Linked DNA regions of Candidatus Thiodictyon syntrophicum. The protein of the gene in region 2 binds, or shares a complex with, the protein of the main gene of each other region. Links are inferred from orthologs where the notes say so. Each region holds a gene or a part of one and is shown on either strand. Other genes may lie near its edges.

The links.
Region 1: the proteins of THSYN_RS28910 (region 2) and dapF are in contact, whole or in part, in a solved structure (PDB 5YGU), measured with the Escherichia coli proteins. The link is inferred for Candidatus Thiodictyon syntrophicum from one-to-one orthologs.

What each region holds. Positions count from the first base shown.
Region 1 is NZ_CP020370.1:590,681-605,937, reverse strand. The notes cover bases 10,082-13,080. They hold dapF (diaminopimelate epimerase), read right to left. Parts: upstream 11,997-13,080; coding sequence 11,166-11,996; downstream 10,082-11,165. Other genes in these bases: lysA (diaminopimelate decarboxylase), read right to left, coding at 12,673-13,080; THSYN_RS02570 (class I SAM-dependent methyltransferase), read right to left, coding at 11,996-12,676; THSYN_RS02580 (DUF484 family protein), read right to left, coding at 10,318-11,169; xerC (tyrosine recombinase XerC), read right to left, coding at 10,082-10,321. Also shown: THSYN_RS02605 (DUF1156 domain-containing protein), read left to right, coding at 1-3,129; THSYN_RS02600 (AAA family ATPase), read left to right, coding at 3,367-4,659; THSYN_RS02595 (HNH endonuclease family protein), read left to right, coding at 4,663-5,472; THSYN_RS02590 (helicase-related protein), read left to right, coding at 5,488-9,399; more of xerC, read right to left, coding at 9,413-10,081; more of lysA, read right to left, coding at 13,081-13,920; THSYN_RS02560 (LptM family lipoprotein), read right to left, coding at 13,920-14,210; THSYN_RS02555 (META domain-containing protein), read right to left, coding at 14,295-15,257. UniProt on the Escherichia coli protein: Involved in the succinylase branch of the L-lysine biosynthesis and in the biosynthesis of the pentapeptide incorporated in the peptidoglycan moiety. Catalyzes the stereoinversion of LL-2,6-diaminopimelate (L,L-DAP) to meso-diaminopimelate (meso-DAP).
Region 2 is NZ_CP020370.1:6,735,316-6,750,462, reverse strand. What follows is about bases 6,064-8,952. They hold THSYN_RS28910 (RNA pyrophosphohydrolase), read right to left. Parts: upstream 7,834-8,952; coding sequence 7,294-7,833; downstream 6,064-7,293. Other genes in these bases: THSYN_RS28900 (hypothetical protein), read left to right, coding at 8,854-8,952; THSYN_RS28905 (histidinol-phosphatase), read left to right, coding at 8,091-8,747; ptsP (phosphoenolpyruvate--protein phosphotransferase), read right to left, coding at 6,064-7,186. In the rest of the region: THSYN_RS28935 (hypothetical protein), read left to right, coding at 190-690; THSYN_RS28930 (DegT/DnrJ/EryC1/StrS family aminotransferase), read left to right, coding at 716-2,275; THSYN_RS28925 (IS1 family transposase), read right to left, coding at 2,399-3,409; THSYN_RS28920 (MDR/zinc-dependent alcohol dehydrogenase-like family protein), read right to left, coding at 3,494-4,438; more of ptsP, read right to left, coding at 4,925-6,063; more of THSYN_RS28900, read left to right, coding at 8,953-9,042; THSYN_RS28895 (AAA family ATPase), read left to right, coding at 9,220-11,016; THSYN_RS28890 (sensor histidine kinase), read left to right, coding at 12,248-14,428; THSYN_RS28885 (hypothetical protein), read left to right, coding at 14,441-15,147. UniProt on the Escherichia coli protein: Master regulator of 5'-end-dependent mRNA decay.

The DNA.
Region 1 (15,257 bases), 6.1 Mb from region 2 along the record:
GTCAATCGGTTGCATGTCTGGTGGGCGCGCCGGCCGCTGACGGCGAGCCGCGCCGCCATCCTGTCCTCCCTGCTGCCGGCCGGGACCGACCCCGAGACCTTCATCCGCCGGCTCGGCATTGAGCGCGTTCAGGCGCTGGTCCATGGCGAGCCCTGGACCCTGACAGGCAAGCTATTGGAACGGATCGAATCGAGGGCGGGACCTGAGGTCTTGCCGGTCGATGATCCCGTCTTGCGGGCATTGGCGGAGGAACAGGTGCGCCGTCAGGCGAACCTCAGGATTATCGAGCGATTGCAGGAGGCGCAGCCTGACCTGCGGTCTGATCCCGTAATGGTGCGATGGGAGGCCGAGTGCAAACCGTTGCCCGAGCTTCGTCCGCTGATCGACCGCCTACTCCCCATCCAAAGGGCGACGGCCGACCCCGCATGGGCGAATGAACGGATCGCGTTCGAGAACGGGCACAAGATTCGCACCCCTGAGGACAAGTATCTCTATCCTCGCGCCTACACCCATCTACCCAACTATGCGGCGACCGGTCTCACTGTCCTCGATCCGACGTCAGGCGGTGGGTCGATCCCGTTCGAGGCGCTCCGTCTTGGGCATCGGGTCATTGCCAACGAGTTGAATCCGGTCGCTACTGCGATCCTTTATGCAACGCTCGACTATCCCGCGCGTTATGGAAAGACCCTTTACGACGACATCGAACATTGGGGTCAAATCATGCTCGCGGACATGCGCGATCAGATCGCCGACCTGTTTCCCCCATCGCCGATTGCTGAACCGCATTTATCGCGTTTACAGCGTCTGTTCGCCGACTCACCAGAGGAAGGTGGACCTTTTCTTACAGAGTTCCTCGACGCGTTTCTATACAACCGCCAAGTCACCTGTTCCCACTGCGGCGGCGAGGCGCCGCTGCTCAACACCTGTTGGCTGTCAAAGGATGCCAGCGACGCGTGGGGAGTTCGAGTCATCCCGGAGCGCGGTAAGGTCGGCTTTCAGACCTATCAGGTAAAACACGGCCGTGGCCCCAACGGCGAGGACCCGAACGCCGCAACCGTCAATCGGGGCACTGGCCAATGCGTTCACTGTAAGCAGGCCATCGACGGCGAAGAAATCAAGCGCCAGGCGCGTGCCGTCGCCAAGCACCCGACCGCGATGACGGACTGCCCGGACGGCTGGCAAAACCGACTCTATGCCGTGGTGGCCGTGCGCCTGGAACCCAAACTCGACAGCCACGGTCAACCGCTGCGCTATACCAGCGGCGCCCGCAAGGGCGAGATTAAGACCACCAAGGCTCGCTATTTCCGCCCGCCGAATCAACGCGACCTCGACGCGTTGGAAGAGGCCCAGCGTCGTTTACAGGCCAAGTGGAATAGCTGGGACGATCAGGGTCTGATCCCGACCGAGGAGATCCCGCCCGGACATCGCCGCGACCAACGCGATGGACTGTTGCGCTACGGAATCACCCACTGGCTCGATATGTTCAGCCCGAGGCAACTGCTGGGCCACCTAACCCTGATCGAGACCCTGAACCAGCTCAAACCGGAGATTCTCGCTGAGTTAGGACCTGAACGCGGCCGGGCGGTCGTGACCTATCTGCAATTCGCCATCGACAAGGGGCTCGACTACAACAGCCGTCAGACCCGCTGGGAGTTTACTCGCGGCGTGGTCAAAGGTACCTTCGGCCGCCATGATTTTTCGCTGAAATGGACCTTCGGCGAGATGATATTTTCCGGCCCTAACTCGGGCGCCGCCTGGGGTCTATCTCAGGTTCTCGATGCCTACAAAGGCATGGCTGAATTGCTGGCACCCGTGCTGGAGGGGACGGACGGTAAGCCGCCGGTCACCATCCTCAATGGCACCGGGGCACACATCCCGCAGGTTCCCGATGAATCGGTGGACCTGGTCTGCATGGACCCGCCGTATTACAACAACGTGCAATACGCCGAGCTGTCCGATTACTTCTATGTCTGGCAACGGCGCACCCTGCGCGACCTCTATCCCGGCGTCTACAACCGGCGCCTGACCGACAAGAAGGCCGAGGCGGTGGCCAATCCCCATCGTGACGGGGGACCGGACGGGGCCAAGGCGACCTATGAGCGGATGATGGGCGAGATCTTCCGCGAGTGCCGGCGCACCCTCAAGGACGACGGCCTCTTCACCCTGATGTTCAACCACAAGTCACAGGACGCCTGGGAGACCCTCACCCGCTCGCTGATCGATGCCGGCTGGATCATCACCGCCTGCTTCCCGGTCGAGTCCGAGGGCGAGAACTCCACCCACCAAAAGGACCTGGCCGCCGCCGCCAGTTCCATCTTTCTGTCCTGCCGCAAGCGCCCGGCCCAGGGCACCGAGACCGCCATCTGGGACAGCGCCTTCGGCCAGACCGGCATCCGCCGCCAGATCGAGGCGGCCGTCCGCCAGGGCCTCACCGACTTCGCGCCGCTGCGCCTCAACCCGGTGGACGAGATGGTCGCGAGCTACGGCAAAGCGCTCCAGGTCCTCTCCGCCCACTGGCCGGTGCAGGACGGCGATGACCTGGTGAGCCCCGTCAAGGCGATGAACGAGGCCAGCCGCGTGGTCTCTCAGGGCCGGGTCAGTCAGATCACCAAGGGCAAGGTCCGGGTGGAAGACCTGGACAGCGAGACCGCCATGGCCCTGACGATCTTCGGCATCTGGGAACTGTCCGAGGTCGCCTATGACGACATCCTGAACCTCTCCCGCTCCTTGGGCATTGCCCTGGACGCCAAGCCCGGGGGCTACCGGGTCCAGGATCGGGAGATCGGCATCAACCAGGCCACCGGTACCCGTGGCCGGGACAAGGGTACCGACGGCTACCAGGCCCCCCTGGTCCGCACCGGCTCCAAACTCCGTCTGGCCCTGCCGGAGGAGCGCCACGGCGCCCGCCTGACCGACCCCCAGACCGACTGGGACCGCCTCCAGGGCCTGATCGCCGTCTACCGTGAGGGCGATATCCCGGTCGCCCGCGCCTATCTCCAGGAGCACGCCGCCGAACGCGCCGGGCGTATCCTCGACCTCCTGGAGGTCTGGGCCGCCGAGGCGCGCTCCCCGGACCTCAAGCGCCAGGCGCGTACCGCGCTCTTCGGGCTGCGCGGGGCGGCCGGGTAGCCGGGTGGGCGGCCCGGTGATCCGCTGGTGACACCGCTCTGCGGTGTCACCCATGTGTCAGCCGCTGTGCGGCGGGGTCTGGGGTCTGGTACGCAGAGTTGAGTATGGGGTCGTCTCGATACGCGGTCCGCGTGTGCTGCCAAGTCCCGGCGCAGAGCGCCAGACACATGCGTGACACCGCAAAGCGGTGTCACGAGAACAAGCGGGGCATATCGCCCTTCCGGTGAGGTTCGAGTCATGCATATCCGCCAGATTCACATAAAGAACATCAAGTCTATTCGTGAGCTGACCTGGGACATACCGGCGGACAAGGCCAAGGGCTGGCATGTGGTACTTGGCGATAATGGGGCAGGCAAGTCGACGCTATTGAAGTCGATCGCTGTCGCGTTGCTGGGGCCGCGCGAATCCTACGGGTTAAGGCAGCCCTGGGATGCCTGGTTGCGTGATGGCTGCGACGCAGGCGAGATCGAGCTACGAATCGCCTGGAATCCAGATTTCGACGGCTTTGCTGGGAAGGGAACAACGCCGGCCGCGGATACCGTTCTGCCTTTGGGCTTGAAACTGGCGCGAGCAGACGACGACACGAAGGCCCCTTCATTTGAGCCGCTGAAAAGCAAACCTGACCCAAACAGACACGTTTGGGGCAGCGAACGAGGCTGGTTCGCGGCTTCATACGGCCCGTTTCGGCGTTTTACCGGGGGCGTGGGGCGCGTGGAGCAATCCACATCGGGGACCCTGCTTCGACTAAATCGACACTTGTCGCTTTATGGCGAAGGCATCGCACTGACGGAGGGGTTGGAGTGGCTGGTCGGGTTACGCGCTGAGGGGCTTTTTCAGGACGATGCTCACGTTCTACTGGATCCGTTAAAACGATTCATCAACCAGGATGGCTTCTTGCCGTCGGGCGTACGACTAAAAGACATCACGCCGAAGCAGGTGGTTTTTTCAGACGCATCGGGGGTGTCGATTCCCGTGCAGGAGCTTAGCGATGGGTACCGCTCGATCCTGAGCATGACCTTTGAGCTGATTCGACAACTCTCCTTCGCGTTTGGACCGGGGCAGATCTTTGATTGGAATGACCCTGAAAAAGTGTGGGCCGGTGGTGTCGTACTCATCGACGAGGTCGACGCCCATCTGCATCCGACCTGGCAGAAGCGCATCGGATTCTGGCTCTGCGAACACTTCCCCAATATCCAGTTCATCGTCTCCACCCACAGCCCACTGATCTGCCAGGCGGCGGAGCACGGTTCGATCCTGCTGCTGCCCCGCTCCGGAACCAATGAGGAGGCCCGATTACTGGATGGCAATGAATTCAAGCGCGTGGTCTACGGCAACGTGCTGGACGCCTACGGCACCGATGCCTTCGGCGCGGAGGCAGCGAATACCCGGTCGCCGACCGCGCAGGGAATGCGCGACCGCCTGGCCCAGTTGAACAACAAGGAACTGATCAAGGGCCTAGATGCGGCGGAGCGCAAGCAACAGGTGGAACTCCGTGCTGCCCTGCCGACCGTCGCCGCGCGGGTCGATTGAGTGATGATCAGGATACCGGACGCAGTGCTTCCCGCCCAGGCAAACGGGTTGCTGGAGCAATACCAGGCTGAGGTCGACGGGAAGGGTAACTATGCCGCCCGGGTTGCGGCGGCCAAATCGCTCTTCAGTAGCCGTAACAAGAGGAGGAATCCCGCCTTTGCCGCCGTGCGCGATACCCTGACCAGTATGTGCAGGGGGCTTGGGCGCTGCATGTATTGCGAGGACGCCCCGGCCGATGAGGTGGAGCATCACAGCCCCAAGGACCTCTATCCCGAGCTGGTTTTCGTCTGGCGGAATTATCTGTATGCTTGCGGACCCTGCAATGGACCGAAGAACAATCAGTTCGCTGTCATCGATCAAGACACGCAGCAGTTCATCGACGTTTCGCGCCTGCGGAAGGCGCCAGTCGTGCCGCCTGCCGCGGGTAAACCGGCCCTACTCGACCCGCGGCGTGAGGACCCGTTCGACTTCCTGATGCTGGATCTCCGCGATACCTTCCAACTGACGCCCCTGCACGTCCCGGAGACCCCGGAGTACCTGCGTGCCGAGTACACGATCAGGGTCTTGCGGCTCAATGAGCGCGACCTCCTGGTCGCCGCGCGGGCCGATGCCTTCGGCGGTTACCGCGCACGTCTGCGGGAGTTCATCCAGCAACGCGAAGCAGGCGCTTCGGCAGATGACTTGGCACGCCTGGGGAATGGGTTTCAGACGGCGCCCCACGCCACGGTGTGGGCCGAGATGAAGCGCCAACACCGGCACCTTCCCGAGCTTGCCGAGTTATTCGCTCAGGCGCCCGAAGCACTCGCTTTCTGAATCAGAGAATCTCAGATGGCGAGCACCGACAAGCCCGAGTCGTTCCAGCAGCGCAGCTGGGAGCCCCGCTATCGCAGCACCACCAGCGACCTGCTCCATGACTTCTATATCCCGGTCCTGCGCCTGAGTCGGCGCTACGACCGGGTGGCGGGGTACTTCCGTTCGACCTCACTCGCCGCGGCCTCCCAGGGATTCTCGGCATTGGTCGAACACCAGGGGCGCGTGCGGTTGGTGGCAGGCGCGGACCTGGACCCGAAGGACGCCCAGATCATTCTCGACCACCAGGACCTCGGGCATCTCGCCAAGACGCTGCTGGCCGCCCTTACGGAGCCCCAGTCCGGGCCGGAGTCGGTCGCGAACGGCCTGGGTCTGCTGGCCGGGATGCTCAAGGCCGGCTGCCTGGAGATCCGCGTGGCCTTGCGCCGCCATCGCAAGACCGGGATGGCCATCCCCTACGAGTCACGCGAGGATGGCTATGTCCACGAGAAATGGGCCGTCGTCCATGACGCCGAGGGCAACCGGCTGCTCGCCGAGGGGTCCCTGAACGAGTCGCGCACCGCCCTGCTGATCAACGCCGAGAACATCGGGGTGCACTGCGACTGGTGGGGCACCCGCGAGGCGGCCAGGGCCGACAGCTACGCGGCCGATTTCGAGGCCATCTGGGCCAACCGGGACCCGGGGCTCTATGTGGTGGACCTGCCCCAGGCGGTGCGCGAGCGACTGATCGAGATCGGCAGCGCCGTCGCTGAGCCGAAAGAGATCGATGGGTCCAGCGCGCACCCGCCGCAGGTCCCGCGGCCGACGGCGCTGGAGTGGCTCCAGTTTGCGATCCTGCGCGAGGCCCCGCGGATGCCCAACGGCCGCTTCGTCGGCATGGTCACGGCCCCGGTGGAGCCCTGGCCCCACCAGGCCATCGTGGCGCGCCGGTTGATCGCCTCCTACCCCTACAGCTTCCTGCTGTGCGACGAGGTCGGCCTGGGCAAGACCATCGAGGCGGGCCTGGCCCTGCGCTCGCTGATCCTGTCCGGACTGGCGCGGCGGGTGTTGATCGCGCCGCCCGCGAGCCTGGCCCGACAGTGGCAGAGCGAGTTGGCGACCAAGTTTTTCCTGCGTTTCGGGCGGGCGCTCTCCGGCCCCCAGGTTCGGCACGCCTATCTGTATCCGCCATTTGCATCAATGGAGGAACAGATTCCGGCCAAATCGGTCTTTGCGCCGGCCTTGGTCATCGTCTCCACCGGGCTGGTCCGGCGCAAGGAGCGCCAGCGGGAGTTGGCGGCGCAGACCTGGGACATCGCCCTGGTCGACGAGGCCCATTACGCGCGCCGCAGCAACTCCACCGCGGGAACCGTCGTGCAACCCCAATACGGCGACCTTTACCGGGCGGTCAGCCAGACCTTGCGTCCGCAGACGCGTGCCCTGTGGCTCGCCACGGCGACACCCATGCAACTCGACCCGATCGAGGTCTATGACCTGTTTCGCCTGACGCGGCGGGTCGGGCCCTTCCAGGATGATCCGTCCCTGACCCAGGCGTATTACGAGATCCAGGGCCGTATCCAGCGGGGCGAGAAGGTTTCGGACGAGGATCTGGGTTTTCTGCGCCGGGTGCTAGCCTCGATTGGGCGGCATGACCCTGAGTTGGCAACCTTTATCCGCCAGACGGTGCTCAGTCCCTCGAACCGGACCCAGTATGACAACTGGCTGACGCGGGGCATCCAGCCGACGGGGGCAAGTCTCAAGCAACTGTTGCGTGCCATCTTTGCCTCGGCGCCCCTCTCACGGGTGATGATGCGCCACAACCGCGCCCTGCTGCGGGTCTACCAGGAGCAGGGCCGGCTCACAGCCAACCTGGCGCACCGGCACATCCTGCCAATGCGGCGCATCCAATACACGCCGCAGGAGCAGGCGGCTTACGAGGCCCTGCAATCCTATTCCCAGGAGTTGTCCCAGCAAGTCGCCGCCGCCAACGATCAACAGGCGCGGGTCTCCACCGGCTTCTATCTGAGCTTTCTGCAGCGGCGCTTCGCCTCCAGTCTGCACGCCATCGGCGAGACCCTGCGGCGGCGCCGCGAACGGGTCAAGGGGACCCTGGAACATCTGCTGGACGCGCCGGGGGCCGCCACGACCACCGCTGGCCCCGACCTGTCCCAGTTCGATGATGATCTGGAACAGGAAGAGGGCGACGCGGAGGTCATCGAGCAGTTGCTCAAGAACCGCAGCGAGGCGGATCTCCGTTGGGAGTTGGAAAAGCTCAGCGGGATGCTGGCGGGCAGCCTGTACGACGCCGCGCCGGCCTCGTCCAAGACCCAAGCCCTGCTGGGCTATGTGGAACAGCGAAGGGACTCCGCGCGGCCCGGCCGGGTCCGGCAGACGGTCATCTTTACCCAGTTCTGGGATACCCTGGAAGACCTCGTCCGGCGATTGCGGCAGGCCGAGGCCAGGCTGTTGGTGGGGACCTACTCGGGCCGCGGTGGCCAATACACCGATCCCGCGACCGGCCGGCTGATCGGCACCGAGCGCGACGAGATCAAGCAGCGCTTCCTGCGCGGTCAGATCGACATCCTGGTCTGCACCGATGCGGCGGCCGAGGGCCTCAACCTCCAGACGGCCGATTTTCTGGTCAATTTCGACCTGCCATGGAACCCGGCCAAGGTCGAGCAGCGGATCGGCCGGATCGATCGCATCGGCCAACTGCACGCGCACATCCACGTCCAGAACCTGTGCTATCTGGGCTCGGTCGAAGAGATCGTCTACGGTCGGTTGCTCGATCGGCTGGGCAGTATGATCGCCGTGGTCGGCGATCAACAGGTGCCGATGTTGCCGGTCACCGAGGAGGATTTCCGCCGGCTGGCGGCGGGCGAGGTGACTGAGGGGCAGTTGGAGGCCGAGGCCCGCCAACGGATTGCCTTCAGTCAGCGGCGCATCCGCGAGACCGAGCTGACCGGGCAGGAGGTCTATGAGATCTATCAGCGCTTGGAGCAGGCGCACGCGGCCGTGCGGCTGCCGGCCACCTTGGATGGACTCTGGGGCGTCCTGACCGGTTCCGCTTATCTGAAGGCCCTGGGGTGTGCCTGTGCCGTCAACCTGACGGGCAACGGGCGCGAGCCGCTGTTGCTCCGCGGCCTTGCCGGCGTGCTGGACGGTACCGCACTGACCACGGACCGGCGGCTGTACGAGGAGGGCATCGAGTCGCTTGGCCCTGCATTGCGGTTCGCCACCTACGGGGAACCGGTCTTTGACGCGATCCTGGCGCAGAGCGCGCGATGGGAGCAGCCCGGTTGCGTGCGCCGCATTGCCGTCAGGCCGCAGGGGCTGGACCTGGAGTGCGTGGCCTTTGTTGTCGCGATACAGGAAGGCGAAGGCTGGGCGCCGCGGCTGATTGCCGACCTGGATAGCCTGGCCGGGATCGATCTCGACGACTCTGCAACGCTTTCCGAGGCCGATGCAGAATCCTTTGTGACCCGACTTCAGGAGATGGCGGACGCGGAATTTCGGCTCACCGCCCACGTCGCCGACCTGGAGGCGGACAACCAGCGATCCGGCCGCGCCCAAGCGGCGTTGGCGCTCGGAACTGCCTATGGGCTCATCACCGGGCGTCAGAAGTTCGGCAACGCCGATGACAACTTCTGGAAGGAACTCGACGCCTGCCGACGGCTGGTGGCGGAGCGCACCGCGCAGGGTGGGGGCCTCACCGTCCAGCGGGTGCCGAGCGTCTACGACCAGGTGGCCACGGCCTTCGTGCCGTTCGAGGTCAAACGCAAGATCAGCGACGAGAGCTTCTGGGTCGATACGGCCCCGGCGCCGTTGCTGAACGCGGCCCTGGATGCCGCGGCCCGGGTTGCCGCCGGGATCAAGCGCAAAAAGGCCGATCTGACCACGGACTTTGCGTTGACCCGGATTGCGGCTGAGATGAAACGGGCCATTGTGTGAACCCGGTATCCTTTCATGGCTTACGCTTGGCCCTGGGATGCGCTTGGTCATAGACCTGGGCCAAGTGCTGAAAATCAAGGTGGGTGTAAATCTGGGTGGTGCTGATGTCGGCGTGCCCGAGCAGTTCCTGGACGGCGCGCAGGTCCCCGGACGACTCCAGCAGGTGGCTGGCGAACGAGTGGCGCAGCAGGTGCGGGTGCACATTGCGGGTGGCGCCCTGTTCCTGTGCCCACTGGGCGACCCGGGTGCGGACCGTGCGGGGGTGGATGCGGCTGCCGCGGCTGCTGACGAAGAGCGCGGGTTCGTCGCCCGCGGCCAGATTGGCGCGTACCCGCAGCCAGTGCTGCACGGCCGCGCGCGCCTGGGCGCCGACCGGGACCCGCCTGGTCTTGGCGCCCTTGCCGGTGACGCTGAGCATGGCGTCGGCCATGTCGATGTCGCCTAAGTTGACGCTGACCAGTTCGGCCAGGCGCAGCCCGGACGAGTAGAACAGTTCGATCATGGCGGTATCGCGGATGGCGAGCAGGTCATCCACCGGGCGGTCGAGCAGGCTGCACAACTGATCGGCGTCCAGGGTGGCGGGGAGTTTGCGCGCCGTCTTGGGGGCGCGGATGCCCACCGCGGGGTTGTTCTGGGCGCGCCCCTCGCGCAGCAGCCAGCGATAGAGGCTGCGCAGGCTCGACAGTTCGCGTTGCAGGGTGCGCCCGCAGACCCCGGTGCGGTGCCGCCAGGCGACATAGCGGCGGATCTGCTGCTGGTCCAGGCGGGTGATGGCGTCCGGTGTCCCGCCGGCCGCGGTCAGCCAGGCGGTGAGCCGCTCCAGGTCCGCCCGATAGGCGCAGAGCGTCGGCTCGGCCAGGCGCCGCTCGTGGGCCAGGTGGGCGAGGAAGGGCTCGATGGGGCTCCCTTCCGGCTCGCTCATTCCGGGACCGTCTTCTTGGTGCGCTTGCGCCGGGTCGGCGTCGGCTTGGGTTCGTCCTCGCTCGCGGGGGCCGGGGGCGGCGGCGTCACCGCGCTCGGCACTTCAGGCGGCAGCATCTGCAGCTTGCAGCTCACGATCTCGCCCAGGCGGTCCAGGAGGTCGGTGCGCATGTCGGGCTTGAAGCGGTCCGGGTCGGCGGCCCCGATGGCGAGTACGCCGCAGCGTCCGTTCGCGCGGATCGGTATCAGGGCGGCGCAGTGGACCTGCTCGCCCGCGGGATCATGCAGATCGCCGAACAGGGCCGCGTTCTTGGCCTCGTCAAGCGGGCCGCACAGGGCGTGCTTGCGCTCCAGGAAGTCCCGGAAGGCGGCGACCAGGGGATCGGGGTCCCCGACCGCGGGGTCCACCGGGAAGACCTTGAGGGTGACCGCCTGGGCGCTGAACTCGTGCATCAGGCCCTCCTGGAGCGCGGCGCTGACCCGCGTAAGATCCGGGGCGGCGATCAGGGCGAGCACCAGCGCGTGCAGGCGGGCGGAGAAGGACTCGTACTCGCGGGCGCGGGCGATGAGCTGTGCCAGCCGGCCGCGCTCGGTCTCGAGTTGCGCGCGCAGCACCCTGACCTGGCGCTCGATCAGCGAGACCGCCGCACCGGCCGCGGTGTGGGGGATGTGCAGCTCGGCCAGGATCTGCGGGTTGGACGCGAAGTAGTCCGGATGACCCTGCAGATAGGCGGCGACCGCCGCCGCCGCGGTCGCCCCGGCGCCCTCCCCCGGTGCGGGCCCTGCGGTGATCGCGGCCTCGCTCGCCCCGGCCCCGGCCGCGCCCCCCTCGCCCTTTGTCTTTCTCATGGCTCGATCTCCCCCTCGAAGACCCGTTGTGCCGGTCCGGTCATCTGGACCGCTCCCCCGTTGACCGACCACTCTATCACAAGGTCCCCGCCGGGCAGGCTGACCCGCACCCGCGGCCCGAGCAGACCGCGGGTGCGTCCGCTCACCACCGCCGCGCAGGCCCCGGTCCCGCAGGCCAGGGTCTCACCGGTGCCGCGCTCGTAGACGCGCAGCCGGACCTGATCCGGCGCCAGCACCTGCATGAAGCCCACGTTCACCCGTTGAGGGAAGCGCGGGTGGGACTCGATGCGGGGGCCGAGCCGCGCCACCGGCGCCGTCTTGGTGTCCTCCACCAGCAGCACCGCATGGGGATTGCCCATGGAGACGGCGCCGATGGTGAGCGTCTCGCCGTCCACCGCGAGGTCGTAGGTCGGGGCCTGCGCATCCGCCAGAAAGGGGATGCGCGCCGGGTCCAGGATCGGGACCCCCATGTCGACCCGCACCTGGCCGTCCGGCTCGATGAAGAGACGGATCGCACCGGCGGCGGTGCCGACCGGGATCTCGGTCTGATCGCAGAGCCCCTGGTCGCGCACGAAGCGGGCGAAGCAGCGGGCGCCGTTGCCGCATTGCTCCACCTCGGACCCGTCGGCGTTAAAGATCCGGTAGTGGAAGGCGGTGCCGGGCAGCCGCGGGCGCTCCACCAGCAGCACCTGGTCGCAACCGATGCCGCGGTGCCGATCCGCCAGCCGCCGGATGGCCGCGGTGTCGAGTTCGACCACCTGGCGCACGGCGTCGATGACGACGAAGTCGTTGCCCAGGCCGTGCATCTTGGTAAACCGCAACGCCATCAGGAAGATTGTCCGTCCAGACGGCCGAAGACCGCCAAATGCCGGTCGCTCACCACCGCCACCTCCAGTGCGCTCAGGCCCGCCTGCGCCAACTGTTCCACCACCTCGGCGGGCTCGAAGGCGGCGAATAGCGAGTTGCGGAAGTCGCTGCGCAGGACCTCGGGCTCGCCGGCCGCGTAGGTCGCCACCAGGGCCTCGGCCCAACCGGCGGAGGCGGGGCGCATCAGGTCCATGATGAGCACCTGGGCGCCGGGGGCGGCGGCGGCCCGCACCGCCTGCCAGAGCACCTGGGGATTGTGCAGTTGGTGGAGCAGACTGTTGGAGAGGATCAGGTCGTAGTGGGCCTGGGGCAGGTTAGGGCTGGGCAGGCACTCGCACAGCAGCCGGGCGCGTGCGGCGACCCCGGGCAGCCGGTCCAGCGCGGCCCGGGCGTGCCCCAGCATGGCGGCGGAGCCGTCCAGGGCGTCGCAGGTCGCCTGCGGCCAGGCGCGCAGAAAGCGGCAGACGATGTCCGCCGGGCCGCAGCCGAGATCCAGCGCGCGGGCGCGGTGCAGGGGCGCGGGGTCCAGCCGGCCGAGCAGCTTGATGAAGAGTGCGTTGGACTCCGAGAAGTCGGCCTGGGCATAGGCCAGGGCCTGTTCGGCGTCCTCCATGAGTTCCGGTTCGGGACGGCGCTTCATGGGAGCGGCGACTCCCCGTTCATCAGGTCGGCGATGCTCTCCCGGCGCCGCACCAGGTGGGCCTGCCCGCCGTCCACCATGACCTCGGCGGCGCGCGGCCGGCTGTTGTAGTTGGAGCTCATGCTGAACCCGTAGGCACCGCTGCCGCGCACGGCCAGCAGGTCGCCCGGTTCCAGGGCCAGCAGGCGGTCCTTGCCCAGGAAGTCCCCGGTCTCGCACACGGGGCCCACGAGATCATAGCGGGCGGCGTCGGCCGCGCTGTCCAGGCGGACCGGAACGATGTCCTGCACCGCCTGGTAGAGGGCGGGGCGCAGCAGGTCGTTCATCGCCGCGTCCACCACGGCAAAACGCCGGTGCTCGGTGGGTTTCAGATATTCCACGCGGGTCAGCAGGATGCCGGCGTTGCCGACGATGGCGCGCCCCGGCTCCAGGATGATCTCGTGGCCGCGGCCGCCCAGGCGATGGAGCAGGGCGGCGGCATAGGCGGCGGGCTCCGGCGGGTGTTCGCCCAGGTAGCGGATACCGAGCCCGCCGCCCAAGTCCAGGTGGCCGATGGGGATGCCGGCCGCCGCCAGCCGATCGGCGAGGGCCAGCACCCGCTCCAGGGCGGCCAGGAAGGGGGCGAGATCGGTGAGTTGGGAGCCGATGTGGCAGTCGATCCCGGTGACGCGCAGGTGCGGCAGCCGCGCCGCCTGCCGGTAGACCGCCTCGGCCGCCCGGATGTCGATCCCGAACTTGTTCTCTTTGAGTCCGGTGGCGATGTAGGGGTGGGTGCGGGCGTCCACGTCCGGATTGACCCGCAGCGAGACGGGCGCGATGACACCCAGGTCCCCGGCCACCCGGTCGAGACGCTCGAGCTCCGGCACCGATTCCACGTTGAAGCAGCGGATGCCGACCTCAAGCGCCCGGCGCAGTTCATCCTCCCGCTTGCCGACCCCCGAGAAGATGACCTTGCCGGGCTCGCCCCCCGCCGCCAGCACCCGCTCCAGTTCGCCTACCGAGACGATGTCGAACCCGGAGCCGAGCCGCGCCAGAACGCTCAGCACCCCCAGGTTGGCATTGGCCTTGACCGCGAAACAGATCAGGTGCGGATGCCCCTGGAAGGCGCGGTCGAAGGCGTGCCAATGCCGCTCAAGCGTCGCCCGGGAGTAGACATAGCAGGGGGTGCCGAACTGTTGCGCGATGGCGGTGAGCGGCAGGTCCTCGGCGTGGAGCAGGTTGTCGCGGTAGTTGAAATGGTCCATTACCTGGCTCCTCCCGAGCACCCGTCGGTGCAGCCGCTCGGATTTTGCGCCGGCCATGCCAGCAGTTCGGCGTTGGTCGCCGGGGGCAGGGCCGGGGCCGGCGCCTGAGTCGGAGCCGACACCGGCGTCGGGGCCGGCGTCTTGGGCACCTCCGCGCCCTTCGCCGGGGCCTGTTGTTCGTCCGGTTTCGGCAGGAACAGGGGGCCCTTTTGCCCGCAGGCGTCGATCATGCCCAGGGTCCCGAGCGCGATCACCATGACGACGAAAGAGTTGTGGGCCCAACAGTGCATATTGACGATTGACTCGCGCGACCGGGAACGGGGGCGCCAGTGTAGCCGATCCGGCGTCGCCCGCGATCCGCAGTCCAAGGAACCTTAGGGCGTCGGCGTCGGCGGCAGGCTCCGCCGCGGTGCCTCCCCGCCACCGACCGCGCCGCCCTGGGGAGCCGTGCTTGTGGCGGGGGCCGTCAGGGCCGGTTGCGGGGTCTGCGCAGTGTCAGGCGTACCGCTGGGGAGGGCGCCGCCGCCGGCAGCGACTTCGACCTCGACCGGCCGGACCACCTCCGTGCGATAGCGGGCGGCCGGTTTGCCCTCGCCGGTGAGGAGCAGCAACTCGCCGCCCTCAATGCGGTAGCTGGTCACCGAGCCCAGGGCCGCCGCGTAGTCGCGGGCCTGTTGCGCCGCCCCGTCCGGCTTGCACGCCATGCGGGTGCTGGCCAGGGGGCCGATGGTCAGGGTCGCGCCGCTCAGGGTGTAACCGCTCATGTAGCGATTGCAGCCATCGGAGCCGCCCAGAGTGCCGTCGTCGCGGAACTCCAGGTTGATCTCGGTCCCGTTGCGGGCCGAACTGATGGCCTCTTTGCCGTTGTCGTAGCCGGTCAGCTGCCAGACCTGCCCGACCAGGGGGGTGGGCTTGAGCCGCACGAAGCGCAGCTGCACCGCGCCCGCGGCGTCCAGCAACTCCAGCAATTCGCCATCCAGACGGTAGGCGGCGACCCGGGTCAGGGCCAGGCCGACCGCCTTGTCCTGCTTCATCAGCGGCTCCGGACAGGCCATCATCGTAGAGGCCATATTCGCCTTGAAGGTCAGGCTCGCCCCCGCCAGGGTGTAGCTGCCGCCGATCTGGTTGCAGCCCGCGGTGCCGGCGACCCGCCCCGCCTCGAAGCGAAAGCGGCCGGGACGCGGGCCCGCGGCGATCTCGACCAGGGCCTTGCCGGCACGATAGGCCGCGGGCGACCAGGAGGTATTCTCCAGGGACGGCGGCGCTCCGGTCGCGGGCTCACCGGCGTCTTGCGGTGCCGGCGCCGCCGCGGCCGCCGGACTTGCCGGGGGCGCCGC
Region 2 (15,147 bases):
CCGGGTGGTAAAAATCCGCGGGTCCTGATCCGGACAGCAACAGGTCGCGCTCATCACGCGAAAACGTCTCCGACGGAGCCTGTGGGGGATGGATCAGGGCACCACCCAGGCGCGCGCAGCCGACCGCGTGAGCGGCCGGTCACCCAGAACGACGTGCGCAATATACCCAACCGTGGAGGAAGCCCCGCCGTGTCACCGATCACCATGAAGACCCTCTCCGCCCTGTCACTCGCCACGCTGGTGGCGGCCGGGACCTGGACCGCGCCGGCCCAGGCCTTTAATTTCGGCAATATGTGGAATCCCAACCGCTGGATGGGCGGCGGCAATCGCTACAACGACTATTACTACGACGACGGCCCCTGGGGTGGTAATCCCTGGGGCGGCGGTTACGGGGCGCCTTGGGGCGGCTACGGCGGCGGCCCCTGGGGTGCGCCTTACGGCGCCCCCGGCTATGGTGCCCCAGGCTACGGCTATGGTGCCCCCGGGTACCCGCTCGCCCCGGCGGCAACCGCGCCCACCGGCGCACCCGCCCCCCTGCCCTCGCAAGGCACCGCGCCCGATGCGGACGAGGTGGCGGCCCTGAAGCGCCGGATCAGGGAGCTGGAGGCGGCCCAGCAACCGTCCGGCCGGTCGGTGCCCGCACAGGATTGGCCCGCCGCACCGGTCTATCGGCCGATGGATAAACAATGAGCGCGCCGCGCCGGGACTCTTGATCATGGATCTGCTGCTCGCTATCGATGGCTGCGTCGCGGCCTGTCACCCTGGGAATCCGGCCCACGCCGCTACCACGGACGCGCTCGGCCGCTGCCTGGACCAGGGCGGCCGGGTCTGGCTCTACGCCGGGGCCGCCCAGGGTTACGAGGACGGCATCCGCCGCGCCCTGGAGGACGAGGCCCGGTGCGGCGCGGGTGAGTCCGCAGAGGCGCAAGCCCTGCAACGCGCCCGCCAACAATTGGCGGCCTTCGCGCACGGCAAGCAATGGCTCGCCGCGCTGGCCGGGGACTGCGCGGACTGCGCGGCACCGAATCCGGCCCAGGATCGCCTGCTGCGCGCCTTGCAACGCTTCACCCCCGGGTCCATCAAGGTCCTGACGCTGGACCCGGCCTTCATCGCCGCGCACCCCGACCAGGCCCTCACCCCCGCCGCCTACCTCGACCTGCCGACCCTTGAGCGGCGGATCGACTTCATCGATCTCCCCGGCCAGCAGTCATTCATCCGCCCCCAATTGGAGGAACGCCTCCACCGCGTCCTGCACCACGGCCGCTATATCCTGGGTCCTGAGATGGAAGAACTGGAGGGCCGTCTGGCGCAGTACACCGGGGCCGCCCACTGTGTCGCCGTCGCCTCCGGGACCGATGCCCTCTTGATCAGCCTGATGGCCTTGGGCATAGGGCCGGGCGATGAGGTCATCACCACCCCCTTCACCTTCGTAGCGACCGCCGAGGTCATCTGCCTCGTGGGTGCGCGGCCGGTCTTCGTCGATGTGGAACCCGATACCTGCAACATCGATGCGGACAAGCTCGAGGGTGCGATATCTCCCCGCACCAAGGCGATCATGCCGGTCTCGCTCTATGGCCAACCGGCCGACATGGACGAGATCAATGCCATCGCCGAGGTCTACCGGCTGCCGGTCATCGAAGACGCCGCGCAGAGCTTCGGCGCCACCTATCGCGGTCGGCGCAGTGGCAACCTCTCCACCATCGGCGCCACCAGCTTCTTCCCTTCCAAGCCGCTCGGCTGTTACGGCGACGGCGGGGCCATCTTCACCAATGACGCGGGGCTCGCGCTCGCCATGCAGGAACTGCGCGTCCATGGTCAGGAGCGCCGCTATGTGCATACCCGGATCGGGGTCGGCGGGCGCATGGACACCCTGCAATGCGCGGTGCTGCTGGCGAAGCTCGACCGGTTCGATCAGGAACTCGCGCGGCGCATCGCCATGGGCCAACGCTATTCGCAACTGTTCGCCGGTGCGCCCGGCATCAAGACCCCCGTCACCCGCGCGGACCGCACCTGTGTCTATGCCCAATACACCCTGCAAGTCCCCGGCCGGGACGCCCTGGTCGCGGCCCTGGGCGCCCGCGGCATCCCCACCGCGGTCCACTATCCGATCCCGCTCAATGCCCAACCCGCCTATCGGTACCTGTGCTGCCCGGACTGCACACCGGTCGCCGCGCGGCTCGCCGCCGAGGTCGTCAGCCTGCCGATGCATGGCGATCTGAGCGAGGGGGATCAGGATGCGGTGGTGGCGGCGGTGATGGCCGCGCTGAAGCACTAGTACCCCGTTTCAGCTATTCTTGCGCATGCTCAAGCCCCGCAGGGGCGCGATATACCAGCCCAGGGCAACGCCCGGCACTGGTTCAGTTTGGTTCTTCCTTATCCTTATGTTTTTGTAGTATTTTTATAACCTGGGCTGTCGAACTCTAAGGACCTCATCCCACGAGAGTCCCTGCTGGAGAATCCCCAGAGCCACCGCAGGAACCTGTTTTGTCGTGAAGTGGCTGCGAATAAAGTTATGGACAATCCACAACATATCCAATGTTCTTTGCAAACCAGAAATGCTCTTCGCGTACGTATTCGTTCGGCGGCGATAAGCAGAATTCTTTCGCCGAAATGAAGCGTTCGATGCTTCCAAATGATTAGCATGAATATCGGCTGGCGTCACATCTTGATCGGTTTCTGGATGCTCCGGATGAGGGGTTTCGTATTTGGGACGCGAGTGCCCCGTTCTATCAGTTCCTTTCCCTTTATTCTTAAGGCGCACCTTCACACCGCGACGAAGCACTTTCGGTGGGCGGCCGCGTTTTCCGGTTCGCAATACTTCGTGGCAAATTTCAAACAGGAGATTGCCATACCGACGTTCCCCGTCGGTGACTAGAGTGACATCGCCAGTACGCAGGATGACATCTCTAAGTATTTGTATGGCATATGAAAATAGGCTGCGATCCTTTTTCCCGCACTGAAGCGCCCAGATAAATCGACTTGCCCTTTCCATCAGTACGATCGTCCAGCCTTCACAATCCTCCGGGGGGACATTCCTATTCACTTTCGTATAAAGCTCATCACCTTCGATCAGTTGCTCAATAAAGGTGTGCGTCAGGGCATATATGACCAGCACATCCTTGCAATCGGCCAGGCGACGCTCCCATAGGAGCAACGTATTCTTCGCAATCGCGAAGGCCCGGCAGGCGGCGTTCAAGCCGATCCCCTCAGTGCGCGTTTTGAGCACTTGAATGATGAAGCTGGTCGGTTTCCTGAGCCCCTCGATAAGGGTGGCTTTGGTCTCGGAAAAGAGCCTATTGCAACTTTGACATCGCCACAGCAAACGCGTACCGTTATGACCGGTTTGATACGTCTTGTGATGCCGACAATTCTGTGAATTGCAATGAGGGCATGTCCATTGTCCGTTCAAGAAGTTCTCACTTATTCAAAAAGTGACGGAAACCCGCGCCGAACTAGATATATTACATATATTTCAATGTCTTGTAAACAGGAATTAAACTGAACCAGTGCCCACCCCCCGTTCGCGGCTGCGCGCAAAGGCCGACACTGCGTCTTGGAGCGGGTAGATGGAGTCGATCAGGTAACCGAGATCCAGGGTCCCGGCGGCGAGCAGTGCCAGGGCCCGATCGAATGGCCCGCAGCGTGAGCCCAGCAGTCGGACCTCGTCCACGACGATGGCGCTCAGATCCACCGCGACGCTCCCGCGGTAAGTGCTCTTGAGCACGATGGTCCCGCGCGGGCGCACGGCGGTGCGGGCCAGCGTGAAGCCGGCACCGGTGCCGGTGCATTCGACAACCACGTCGAAGTCGGCCGGGGCGCTCGGCGGCGCGCTCAGGGTGGCGATGCCGAGTTGCGCCAGGTGGTCGAGTTTGGACGGGTGCCGGCCCAGGACGACGAGCCGGCAGCCGGTGGGGCGCAGGGACTGGGCGATGAGTTGGCCGAGCTTGCCGTCGCCGATCACCAGCACCCGGTCAGCGGGGCCGATGGCCATCTGCTCCTGGATCTCCAGCGCGGCGGCCAGGGGTTCGGTGAAGACCGCCTGTTCGGGGGTGACGCCGGCCGGGACCAGATGCAGGTTGGCGGTGGGGACGGCGAGCCATTCGGCGAAGGCGCCATTACGCCCATGGATACCGACGGCCTGGCGGTTGGCGCAGTGCTTGGTGAGACCGCCGCGGCAGCGTGGGCATTGTCCGCACGGCAGGTTGATCTCGGCGACGACGCACTGTCCCACCAGGTCCGGCGGGCCTGATTCGACCACCCCGACGAATTCGTGGCCGGGTACGCCGGTGAACGAATAGAGACCGTCGACCAGTTGGTGGTCGGTGCTGCAGATGCCGCGCAGCAGCGGGCGGATCAGGGACTCGCCGGGGCCTGGTGCCGGCTCCGGGAGGTCCCGCCGCAGGGTCAAGCGGCCGTCGGCCAGCCAGAGTCCAATCATGGGGATGAGGCGCCGCGGGGGCCTCGATCATCGTTCCGGCCAGCGAGAACTCGAAGAAGTTTCACGCAGAGACGCAGAGACGCAGAGAAGAAAGAAGGATTCTCTGCGTCTCTGCGTCTCTGCGTGAGAAAACCGGCCCGTGCGTGCACCTTGCCGGTTGTGTGCGGGCCGGAACGATGATCGAGGCCGCCGCGGGGCCTGACCCCGGCATCATGGTGGATGCGGCGCGTGCCGGCCTCGTTGGCGATCAGCAGCGCCGTGCCGCGCGCCTTATCCACCCTACGACCTTGGCAAGAGCTATCGCTGCCGAACGTTTTCATCGCCTTCATGTCGCGTTCATTTGCGTTCACTTGCGGACTAACAAACCCCAAACTCCGAACCCCAAACTCCGAACCCCGACCCCGAACCCCGAACCCCGAACCCCGAACCCCGAACCCCGAACCCCGAACCCCGAACCCCGAACCCCGAACTCCGAACTCCGAACTCCTACCGCCGCGGCCGCACCAGCCCGCCCAACCCCAGCCCTTCGAGCGTCTCGAACAGGATGCGGCGCACCGAGGCCGCGTCCTCGCACTGGAGGGCGGCCTGGAGGACCTCCCGCGCCCGCGCCCGGCTGATGCTGCGGATCACCCGCTTGACCCGCGGCAGGCTGTGCGCCCCCATGCTCAGGCTGTGCACGCCCATGCCGAGCAGCAGGACCGCGGCCAGCGGGTCGCCGGCCATCTCGCCGCAGATGCTGACCTCCCGGCCGTGCACCCGCGCGCCCGCCAGGGTTTGGCTCAGCGCGCGCAGCACCGCGGGGTGCAGGTCGTCATAGAGCTTGGCCACATGCGCATTGTTGCGGTCCACGGCCAGCAGGTATTGGGTGAGGTCGTTGGTGCCGACGGACAGGAAGTCGACGCGGCGCGCCAGGGCCTCGGCCTGATAGACCGCGGCCGGGACCTCGATCATGACCCCGACCGGCGGCATCCTGACCTGGTAGCCCTCCTCCAGCAGTTCCTCATAGGCGCGGCGCAGCAGCGTCAGGGCCTCGTCGACCTCGGTCACGGTGCTGATCATGGGGAACAGGACTTGGAGGTTGTCGAGCCCGACGGAGGCGCGCAGGATGGCGCGCACCTGTGTCAGGAAAATCTCCGGGTGGTCCAGCGTGATGCGGATGCCGCGCCAGCCCAGGAAGGGGTTGGCCTCATGCACCGGGAAATAGGGCAGGGGCTTGTCGCCGCCGATGTCGAGCGTGCGGATCGTCACCGGACGCGGGGCGAACATCTCCAACACCTTGCGGTAATTGGACATCTGCGCTGCCTCCCCGGGGAAGCTGTCGCGCACGATGAAGGGCAGTTCGGTGCGGTAGAGCCCCACCCCGGCGGCCTCCTCGATCCCGAGCGGCCGGTGTTCGGAGACCAGCCCGGTGTTGAGGAAGAGCGGCAACTGGTAGCCGTCGGTGGTCTCCGCCGGCAGGTGGCGCAGGGACTGCAACTCGTTGCTCATGGCCCGGTCGTCGTCGGCCATGCGCTGGTACTCGGCGCGCACCGCCGGACCGGGGGAGACATAGACCCGGCCGCGGTAGCCGTCGACCACCATGTCGCGGCCCTCGGCGCGCCCCACCGGCAGGTCGGCGACGCCCATGGCCGCGGGTACCCCCATGCCGCGCGCCAGGATGGCGACGTGGGAGGACCCGGAGCCGCTGGTCGAGACCATCCCGGCCAGGCGCTCGCGCGGCACATCGACGATCTGCATGGCGGAGATTTCCGCCCCCACTAGGATGGTCTTCTGCGGATAGGCGATGGGCGCGGCGGCGAGGTTCTGCAGGTGCATCAGGATACTGCGGCCCAGGTCGCGCACGTCGGAGGCGCGCTCGCGCAGATAGGCGTCCTCCATCCCGTCGAATACCCGGGCGTGATCGGCGATGGTCGCGCGCAGGGCCCCGGGCGCCCAGTTGCCGGCGCGGATGCGGGCGACGGTGCCGTCGACCAGGGTGTCGCTCTCCAGCATCAGGCGCCAGGCGTCGAAGATTGCAACGTCCTCGGCGCTCAGGTTGGTCTGGGTGCGCGCCACCATGCGGTCCAGGTCCGCGGCCACGTCCTGGAGGGCGCCGCGGAAGGCGTCCTCCTCGGCCTGGGGGTTCTCGGCGCGCCGGTCGGGGATGGCATCCAGGTCCGCCGGGGGATAGACCACCGCGGCGATGCCGATGCCGATGCCGGGTGAGGCGGCGAGCCCGGGCAGGAAGCGCTGGGGGATGCCCTCGTCCTGGAGGCGCGCCAGTTCGCCGTTGGTGCGAGCGTAGGTGATGGCGCCGGCGAGTTGGGAGGCCAGCGTGACGACGAAGGTGACCTCGTCATCCAGATAGTGCCGCTTCTCCAACTGGCGCAGCACCAACACCCCGAGCACCTTGCGGTTCTGGATGATCGGTGCCCCAAGGAAGCCGTGGTAGCGCTGCTCGCCGGTGTCGGTGATACAGAGATAGCGTGGATGGGCGGAGGCGTCGTCCAGGTTGATGGGTTCCGCCCGCTCGCTCACCAGCCCCACCAGGCCGCGCCCCAACTCGATGCGCACCCGCCCCACCGCCGCCTGGCGCAGGCCGTCGGTGGCCTGGAGGATGTGGCGGCGGTTGTCGTAGTCGTTGAGATAGACCGAGCAGACATCGGCCCCCACGGCCTCCTTGACCCGCCGCACGATGATGGCCAGGGCCTGTTCCAGGTCGGGTGCGTTGTCGACCTCCTGGACGATGCGACGCAGTGATTCGAGCATGCCGGGCATGGGCGACGGGGCCTTTGGGCTGGGTGAAGCGGGGGCGGGGACCGGGGCCGCGGGCGGCGGCGACGGTGACACCGGGGGCTGGGCGCGGGCGTCAGACATCAGCGGTGCCGCTGACGCAGGAAGCCGGCCGCCCGCGGCAGGGCCTCGCTGCGCTCCGGGATCCCCTCCGGATACAGCAGCGGCGCCAACTCTTCGAGCGCCAGTTCATAGACCCGGCGCTTGAAGTAGACCACCTCGTGCAGGGGCTGCCAGTAGCGCACCCAGCGCCAGGCGTCGAACTCCGGCTTGTCGGTCTTGTCGAGACAAAAGGCCTCCTCCTGGCAGTCCACCCGCAGCAGGAACCAGACCTGTTTCTGGCCGATGCAGGTCGGGCCGCAATGGCGGCGGATGAAGCGCTTGGGCAGGTGGTAGCGCAGCCAGCCCTGGGTGGCGCCCAGGATCGTGACCTGGTGGGGTTCCAGTCCAACCTCTTCCTCCAACTCCCGGTACATGGCCTGCGCCGGGGTCTCATCAGTGTTGATGCCCCCTTGCGGGAACTGCCAGGCATTTTGACCGATGCGCCGACCCCAGAAGAGGCGGCGCTCGTCGTTGCTCAGAATGATACCCACATTGGGGCGGAAACCGTCGCGGTCGATCAAGGCAGCTTACTCGGCCGTCTAAGTGATCGCATTCTTCCACAACCGGCTTGGGAGCGGCAAGCGCTGGATTGTATAAGCGGTTGCCGTCAAAAGGCTTTCCCGGTGCCTTTTGGAGCCGTCCGCGGGGCCGCGCGCAGCCCCGCGGGCAGGGGCGACGGCATCTTCAACCGTCGCCGCGGGGCACTTCTGAGGCACAATGCGCCCGATCCCGGCTCCCAGGCCCCGCGGGGCGCGAGCGCGAAAGCAGGAATGAGAGCATGGCCTTAGCGATTTTCGACCTCGACAACACCCTGATTGCAGGGGACTCCGATCACCTTTGGGGGGAATTTCTGGTCGCCCGCGGGCTGGTGGACGGGGCCCACTATGCGCGTGCGAACGACCGTTTTTACGCGCAATACCGCGCCGGCACCCTCGATATCGACGCCTTCCTGCGCTTTGCCTTGAGTCCGCTGCGCGAGCACCCGCGCGACCTGCTGGAGGAACTGCGCGAGCACTTCGTCGCCCAGGTGATCGCACCGCTGATGCTGCCCGCCGCCCGCGACCTGATCGCCGCCCACCGTGGCGCCGGCGACACCCTGCTGATCATCACCGCCACCAACACCTTCGTCGGCGCCCCGATCGCGGCGCGCTTCGGCATCCCCCACCTGATCGCCACCGAGCCGGAACTCATCGAAGGCCGCTACACCGGCGCGGTCGCGGGCATCCCCGCCTTCCGCGAGGGCAAGGTCCGGCGCCTGGACGCTTGGCTTACGGGAAGCGGCGAGACCCTCGCCGGGAGCAGCTTCTACAGCGACTCGCACAACGACCTGCCCCTGCTCGGCCGGGTCGACCGCCCGGTGGCGGTGGACCCGGACCCGCAGTTGCGGGAGGTGGCGGTGGCGCGCGGTTGGCCGATTCTGTCGTTGCGGGGCTGAGAGACCGTGCAAGCAGTCGCCGTCGCACCAATCCGCACACCCTCCGTAGGCTGGGTAGAGCGCAGCGAAACCCAACAATCAACGCTATCTGAATGAGGATCGAGCGATGCGTACCGCCAAAGCGGAAGTCGAATCCCTGCTCAAGGCCCTACCCGAGGACTGTAGCCTCGAAGATGTCCAATACCATCCGTACATTCTGGAAAAGGTAACAGCCGTTCAGGACAGGGCCGACGCTGAAGGTACCCTGACACACGAGGACGTCACCGCGCGCATGAGCAAATGGCTCGCCGAGTAGCCTGGTCGCCCGAAGCCGCTCGTGCACGGCAAGCGTTTGCTCGACGATTTCCAGGATCGGCTGCCACGCTGACAACCCTGAACGGGCGTACATCGTCTGGATGCCAGGAGCCAACGACGACGACCGCAGCCAGGTGCTATGCTGGGTCAACGAGTCACCGGGCAGGAGGCGCCAGCCGTGAAATTCCCCTATGGTCTCAGCGATTTCGGCACCCTCATCCAGGCGGGTTACTGGTATCAGGACCGTACCGACCGGATCCCGCTGCTGGAGGAGCGGGGCCGCCAGCTCATCTTTTTGCGGCCCCGGCGCTTCGGCAAGAGCCTGCTCCTGTCGCTGCTGGAGCATTACTACGACCTCAACCGCACCGGGCACTTCGCGGCCCTGTTCGGGGGGCTGCGCATCGGGCGGGACCCCACGCCGCTGCATAACCGGTTTTTCGTGATGAAGTGGGACTTCTCCCTGGTCAAGGCCCAGGGCGAGGTCCATGAGATCGAGGCCGCGCTGCACCGGCATCTCAATGACCGCATGACCAATTTCGTGGCCGACTACGCGAACTATTGGACCCGCCCGATCGCCATCTGCCAGGACAACGCCGTCTCCTCCCTGGAATCGCTGCTGGCAGCGATCCGCGCCACCCCGCACCGGCTCTATCTGCTGATCGACGAATACGACAACTTCGCCAATGAAATCCTGATGGCCGGCCAGGCCCAGGGGCACTATGAATCGTTGTTGTACGGCGAGGGCCTGTTGAAGACCGTCTTCAAGGCGGTCAAGGCGGCGGCCGGCGGCCTGGGTCTGGAACGGGTCTTCATCACCGGGGTCTCGCCGATCGTCATGAGCGACATGACGAGCGGCTACAACGTCGGCGAGAATATCTATCTGGATGCGCCGTTCAACGACCTGTGCGGATTCACCGAGGCCGAGATCACCGCGGTATTGACCGAGATGGCCGCGGCCGGCGTCACCTGGTCCCCCGCCGAGGCGCTGGAGACTATGCGGACCTTCTACAACGGCTATCGCTTCAGCACCCGGGCGACGACGAGTCTTTACAACCCCACGTTGAGCCTTTACTTCCTCAAGTCCCTACAGCGAGACGGTGACTATCCGGAGCCGATGCTGGATGAGAACCTGGCGATGGACCGCAACAAGCTTGCCTACATCGCGCGCCTGCCCCAGGGCGAAGACCTGCTGGTCGCCGCTCTGAGCGGCGACGATCAGGTCGTGATCCCCGAACTGGCGCGGCGCTTCGGGGTCGAGGACATGCTGCGCGCGGTCAAGGATCAGCCCTTCATGGCCTCGCTGCTGTACTATTTCGGGGTCCTGACCCTGGCCGACCTGGGCGTGTTGCGCAAGCTGGCGCTCAAGGTCCCCAATCTGGTCGCCCGGGCACTCTATGTCGAGCGCCTGCGGGACCTGTGGCTTCCCGGCTACGAGGAGCGCGAAACGGTGCAGCGGGTCGCGGAGACCCTGTACCTGCGCGGGGACCTGGCGCCCCTGTGCGACTTCATCGAGACGCGCTATTTCCGGGTCCTGTCGAACCGCGATTACCGCTGGACCAATGAACTGCTGGTCAAATTCGCCTTTCTCACCCTGCTGTTCGACGACCGGATCTATATGGCCGTCTCGGAACTGGAAACCGACCGCGGCTATGCCGACCTGGCCTTGATCGTGCGCCCCGACATGCGCCGCTACGCCGCCCTGGACCTGTTGCTTGAATTCAAATACCTGGGCCTGAAGGAACTGGGATTAACCGGCAAGCAGGTCCGCGCCCAATCGCGCGAGTCACTCGCCGCCCTGCCGGCGGTCGCGGCCAAACTCGACGAGGCAGCGGAACAGGCGCGGGTCTATGGCGCGGCCCTGCGCCATCGGCATGGACTCACCGACCTGCGCGCCTGCGCCGTGGTCGCCCTAGGGGTGGAGCGCTTGGTCTGGCGGGCATTAACGGAGCCGGGGCGTCCCGCCCCGGCACCCTGAAGGCGAACCCAATCCCTCTCGCGTCCCACTGCCCTCGCCGCCGTGCAAGTATTGCGCAGCGACCTCGGTTCCAGGCAATCCCGTAGGTCGGGTTGGGCGCGCGCGGCATGGCCCCTCAAGCAAGAACATCGGCTTGACCCGCGCCTAACCCGACAACCGACGCGCGTAGGCCGACGGGACGCGGCGAGGCCCCGCCCGGGGGTCTTGATCATCGTTCCGGCCATCGCTGCGTACCCCTGGTCCAGGAATTTCTCTCACGGAGACACAAAGACACGGAGATCCGGACGTGTCTTTCTCCGTGTCTTTGTGTCTCCGTGAGAGACTTCTTCTACCCTGCGTCTCTGCAGGGTCTTGAGCTTGCTGCCAACCCCCACTGCGAGACGCTGGGTGCGCATCAGCCACAGGCAGGAACGATGATCGAGGCCCCGTCAGGGACTTGCCTCTATACTGACTCACACAATGACCTGCCTTTGCCCGGTCCGGGTCGACCGCCCGCGCCCGGTAGCGGTGGTCCCGGACCCGCTGTTGCGCGAGGTGGTCGCGCGTGGCCAGCCGATCCTCTCGATGCGGGGCTGAGCTGCGGGTCCGGTCACAGACCGGGGCCGACACCGGGGCAAAGCACCCCGGTGCGGTGTGGCCTCGCAAGTGTCCGGAGCGTTGCGTGCCGCGGATAGGCCCAACCGCCGCACCAGCGCTGGACGGGGCATGAGCCCCCTTCCCGAACGTTTGAACTCCTTGCTGTCGTTCCCAAGGTCTGAAACCGGGCAAGTATTCCCTGCGCCCCGAAAAATTCGCGATACCGTAGGTTGGGCTGAGGAACGAAGCCGAACATTTCAGCGTGTTGCGCTGCGCCGCTTGTTAGGCTTCGTTCCTCAGCCCAACGTACAGTGAATACTTGCCCATCTCTCTCCCTGGCAATGCGGTCCGGGAAGGTAGGCCTCGCGTGTCGCCGGTCGCGGGAAGCAGCGCATACCGGCTCCGGTCCTGAAGCTGAACGAGCGGGCAAGTATCGCCCACCCATCCGCATCCTGGAGCATTCGTGTCCCAACCCTTGACGGCTCCGAACCATGCGCGGACACTCTGCCCGACCCATCTTCAAACAGACGTCACGGCAGCCTTTGGGCATGTTCGTTCCGTGTTCACCGATGATGGCTTAGCGCTGTCGATTCAAGATATCCCGTCAGCGCGGACTTGACAACAGACCTGTATTAGTCTCTAGGATTACTCCGCTTTGACAACTCACGAGGCTCATTTTCGCCCCCGCGCCCGGATACTTGATCTGCTCGGCGACCAGTTGATCCGTGATCATCGGATCGCGTTGTTCGAGTTGGTGAAGAATGCTTACGATGCTGATTCACCGGATATTTTCTTGCGATTTATCAATATTCAGCGAAGGGAAGGCGGCGCGATCGAAGTTCGGGATTCTGGTGAAGGGATGGATCTGGACACGGTTCTGAATGTCTGGCTCGAGCCTGCCTCGGACCACAAAGCCCTGCGGCGAGCCCGCGGCGAGCGCTCGCCGTTGTACGGACGGCTACCGGTGGGTGAAAAAGGCGTTGGGCGTTTCGCGGTACAGAAGCTCGGGCGCCGACTCACGATGGTCAGCCGAAAGCAGGGACAATTGGAGTTAGCCCTGGAGATCGATTGGAGTGCGGTGACAGGGCATAAATACCTTGAGGAATTTCCAGTACAGGTCGTGGAGCGGGAGCCAGAGATGTTCCGTGGGAATCGCCACGGAACTTGGCTGCGTATTGACGACCTGCGGCAGGTCTGGACGCGGGGAGACGTTCGCCGCCTGCATCGCAATGTCAATGCCATGGTCTCTCCCTTCAAAGAACAAGACTCCTTCAAGGTGAGGATGGAAATCGAGCCACAGACCGACTGGCTAGACGATCTCTTTTGCGCTACCGACGCGCCCAAATACGCGTTTTACCATTTTGCTTTTGTCCTTGACGATTCGTCGCTATCATGGCACTACCGCTATACGCCCTTCGATTCATTCGTGAGGGACTACCCTGGTCTGATAAAACCTCGTCAGCAGGATGTAGAGCGGGACGACAGCTTTGAATTCTTCCGAATTGGGCCGCCGCCGCCGGAGGGAGGAGGATGGACGCGCCGGAAGCCGCGGCCCGACGGGAAGCCCGTCAAGTTGCGCTGGGACGCGGAACGAAAAACGGGACTAGGCATCGGGCCGATTTCATGCCAACTGAGCTGTTTCGATCTCGACCCTAAGATTAAGCCAAGAATCCACGATCTAAACGGTTTAGAGCAGTTCTTGAGGGATCAGGGCGGTGTTCGGGTATATCGCGATGGTATGCGCGTCTACGATTATGGCGAGCCGGGTAACGACTGGCTTGGTCTGGATGTACGTCGTGTCAACGCGCCGGTGGATAAGCTGAGTAACAATCTGCTTCTTGCCGAGATCCATCTCGATCTAGCCTCGAGTCCTCGACTCATCGAAAAGACGAGCCGGGAGGGCTTTGTCGAAAACGACGCATACCGTGAACTGTGGTACGCGATTCGATGTGCCCTTATCCAGTTTGAGGCTGAGCGTTCGCGAGACAAGAAGGACATGCGGGAGGCATTTAAGACCAAGGGGAAGGGGGATGTCACCGGGATTGAGGACCCAGGCATTGCGATTGAGGCACTGCGGCGTCGGGTGGTGGAGAAGAATCTATCGACAGAGTTGGGCAGCTATGTCGATAGAGTGAAAAGGACTTACGAGGCCGCGCGCGACGTTCTAATGAGTTCGGTGGGCGCAGGCTTGGGCTTGGCGCTGGTGTTCCATGAGATCGTACGCGGGGTGCGTGGCCTAACTAAAGCCCTGGAAAATGGCGAAGATTTTGAAAAGCTCATTCAGATGAGTCGGCAGTTGACAGAGATGCTCGAAGGTTCTCTGGTCCTGGTTCGCAAGGGTGAGGGTGAAACGCTGACTGCCGCGAAACTCTGCAGTTATGCAATGTTGGCGAATCTGCCGCGCTGCAATTATCATCATATTCGATTTATTAATGGATTCGAGCGTAATGCATCTGCCGATTTCCCGATCAAAGGCGAGCGGCGTATTCTGACCGCGGCGCTGGCCAACCTGATCGATAACGCGATTCACTGGATTAATACCGCGCGCGATCACGATGATCCCGGCCGCTGTTTGTGGGTCGGCCCCAGCCACGACCTGGAAGGTCCGGCGATTGTTGTGGGCGACTCCGGCCCTGGATTCCGGGACGTGCCTGCTGACGTGATTCGGCCGTTTTTTACGCGTCGCGAAGACGGCATGGGCCTTGGGCTCTATTTCTCGAATATGGCCATGACCGGACATGATGGACGACTGTGCTTTCCGTCGCGGGCAGATGTGGGTGCACCGCAGGAATGTACCGGCGCCATCGTCGCAATGGTTTTTCCAAGAAAGAGCTAGGGAGAGAAACGAATGCTGACAGATACGGGGACGGTTCTGGTCGTTGATGATAAGGAGGAAGATGGGCTGCGGATCTCCTCTGCGCTTTGGAAGGCCGGACTGCCGGTCGTGTTCGTGCAATATGACGAAGCCAAATTGGTCGACGCCCGACCTTTGGCCGGTGGGGTGCGTGTCGTATTCATGGATATTGAGCTTTCTGGCAAAGGATTGGCAACCAACGCGCACTACGCTTTCCAGCAGGTGGTGACGGCCTTGCAGAAACTCCTGCCCACGGAAAACGGTCCCTGGGCACTGATTAGCTGGAGTTCCAATGACGATCATGCGGAGGCGATGTTCAAGTTCGTGCGCGAACGTTTGTCGGGAACCGACCTTCCTGTAGCGTTCGGACGCCTGGACAAAGAAGCGGTGAACGACACGGCTCTTCTCGAGGCCGTAAAATCCAAACTTGACGGGATAGATGCGGTCCGTTGTTTGATTGGCTGGGAGCATGCGGTACGCCGGGCAGTGGCATCCGTATTACATGGGTTGGCATGCACCGCAGAAAAGGGGGGAGACACGGGTTTCCTTGATGGTCGATTGCGGAATCTACTACTCGAACTCGCAACGGCCGAAGCTGGCAAGGCCCAGTTATCGGGTATGGAGGTAACTGCACTTTATCGGCTGTTGTCCCGCTTGCTGGCGGATCGACTGGACGCGAGCGATGCACCGTCCTGCGCTTT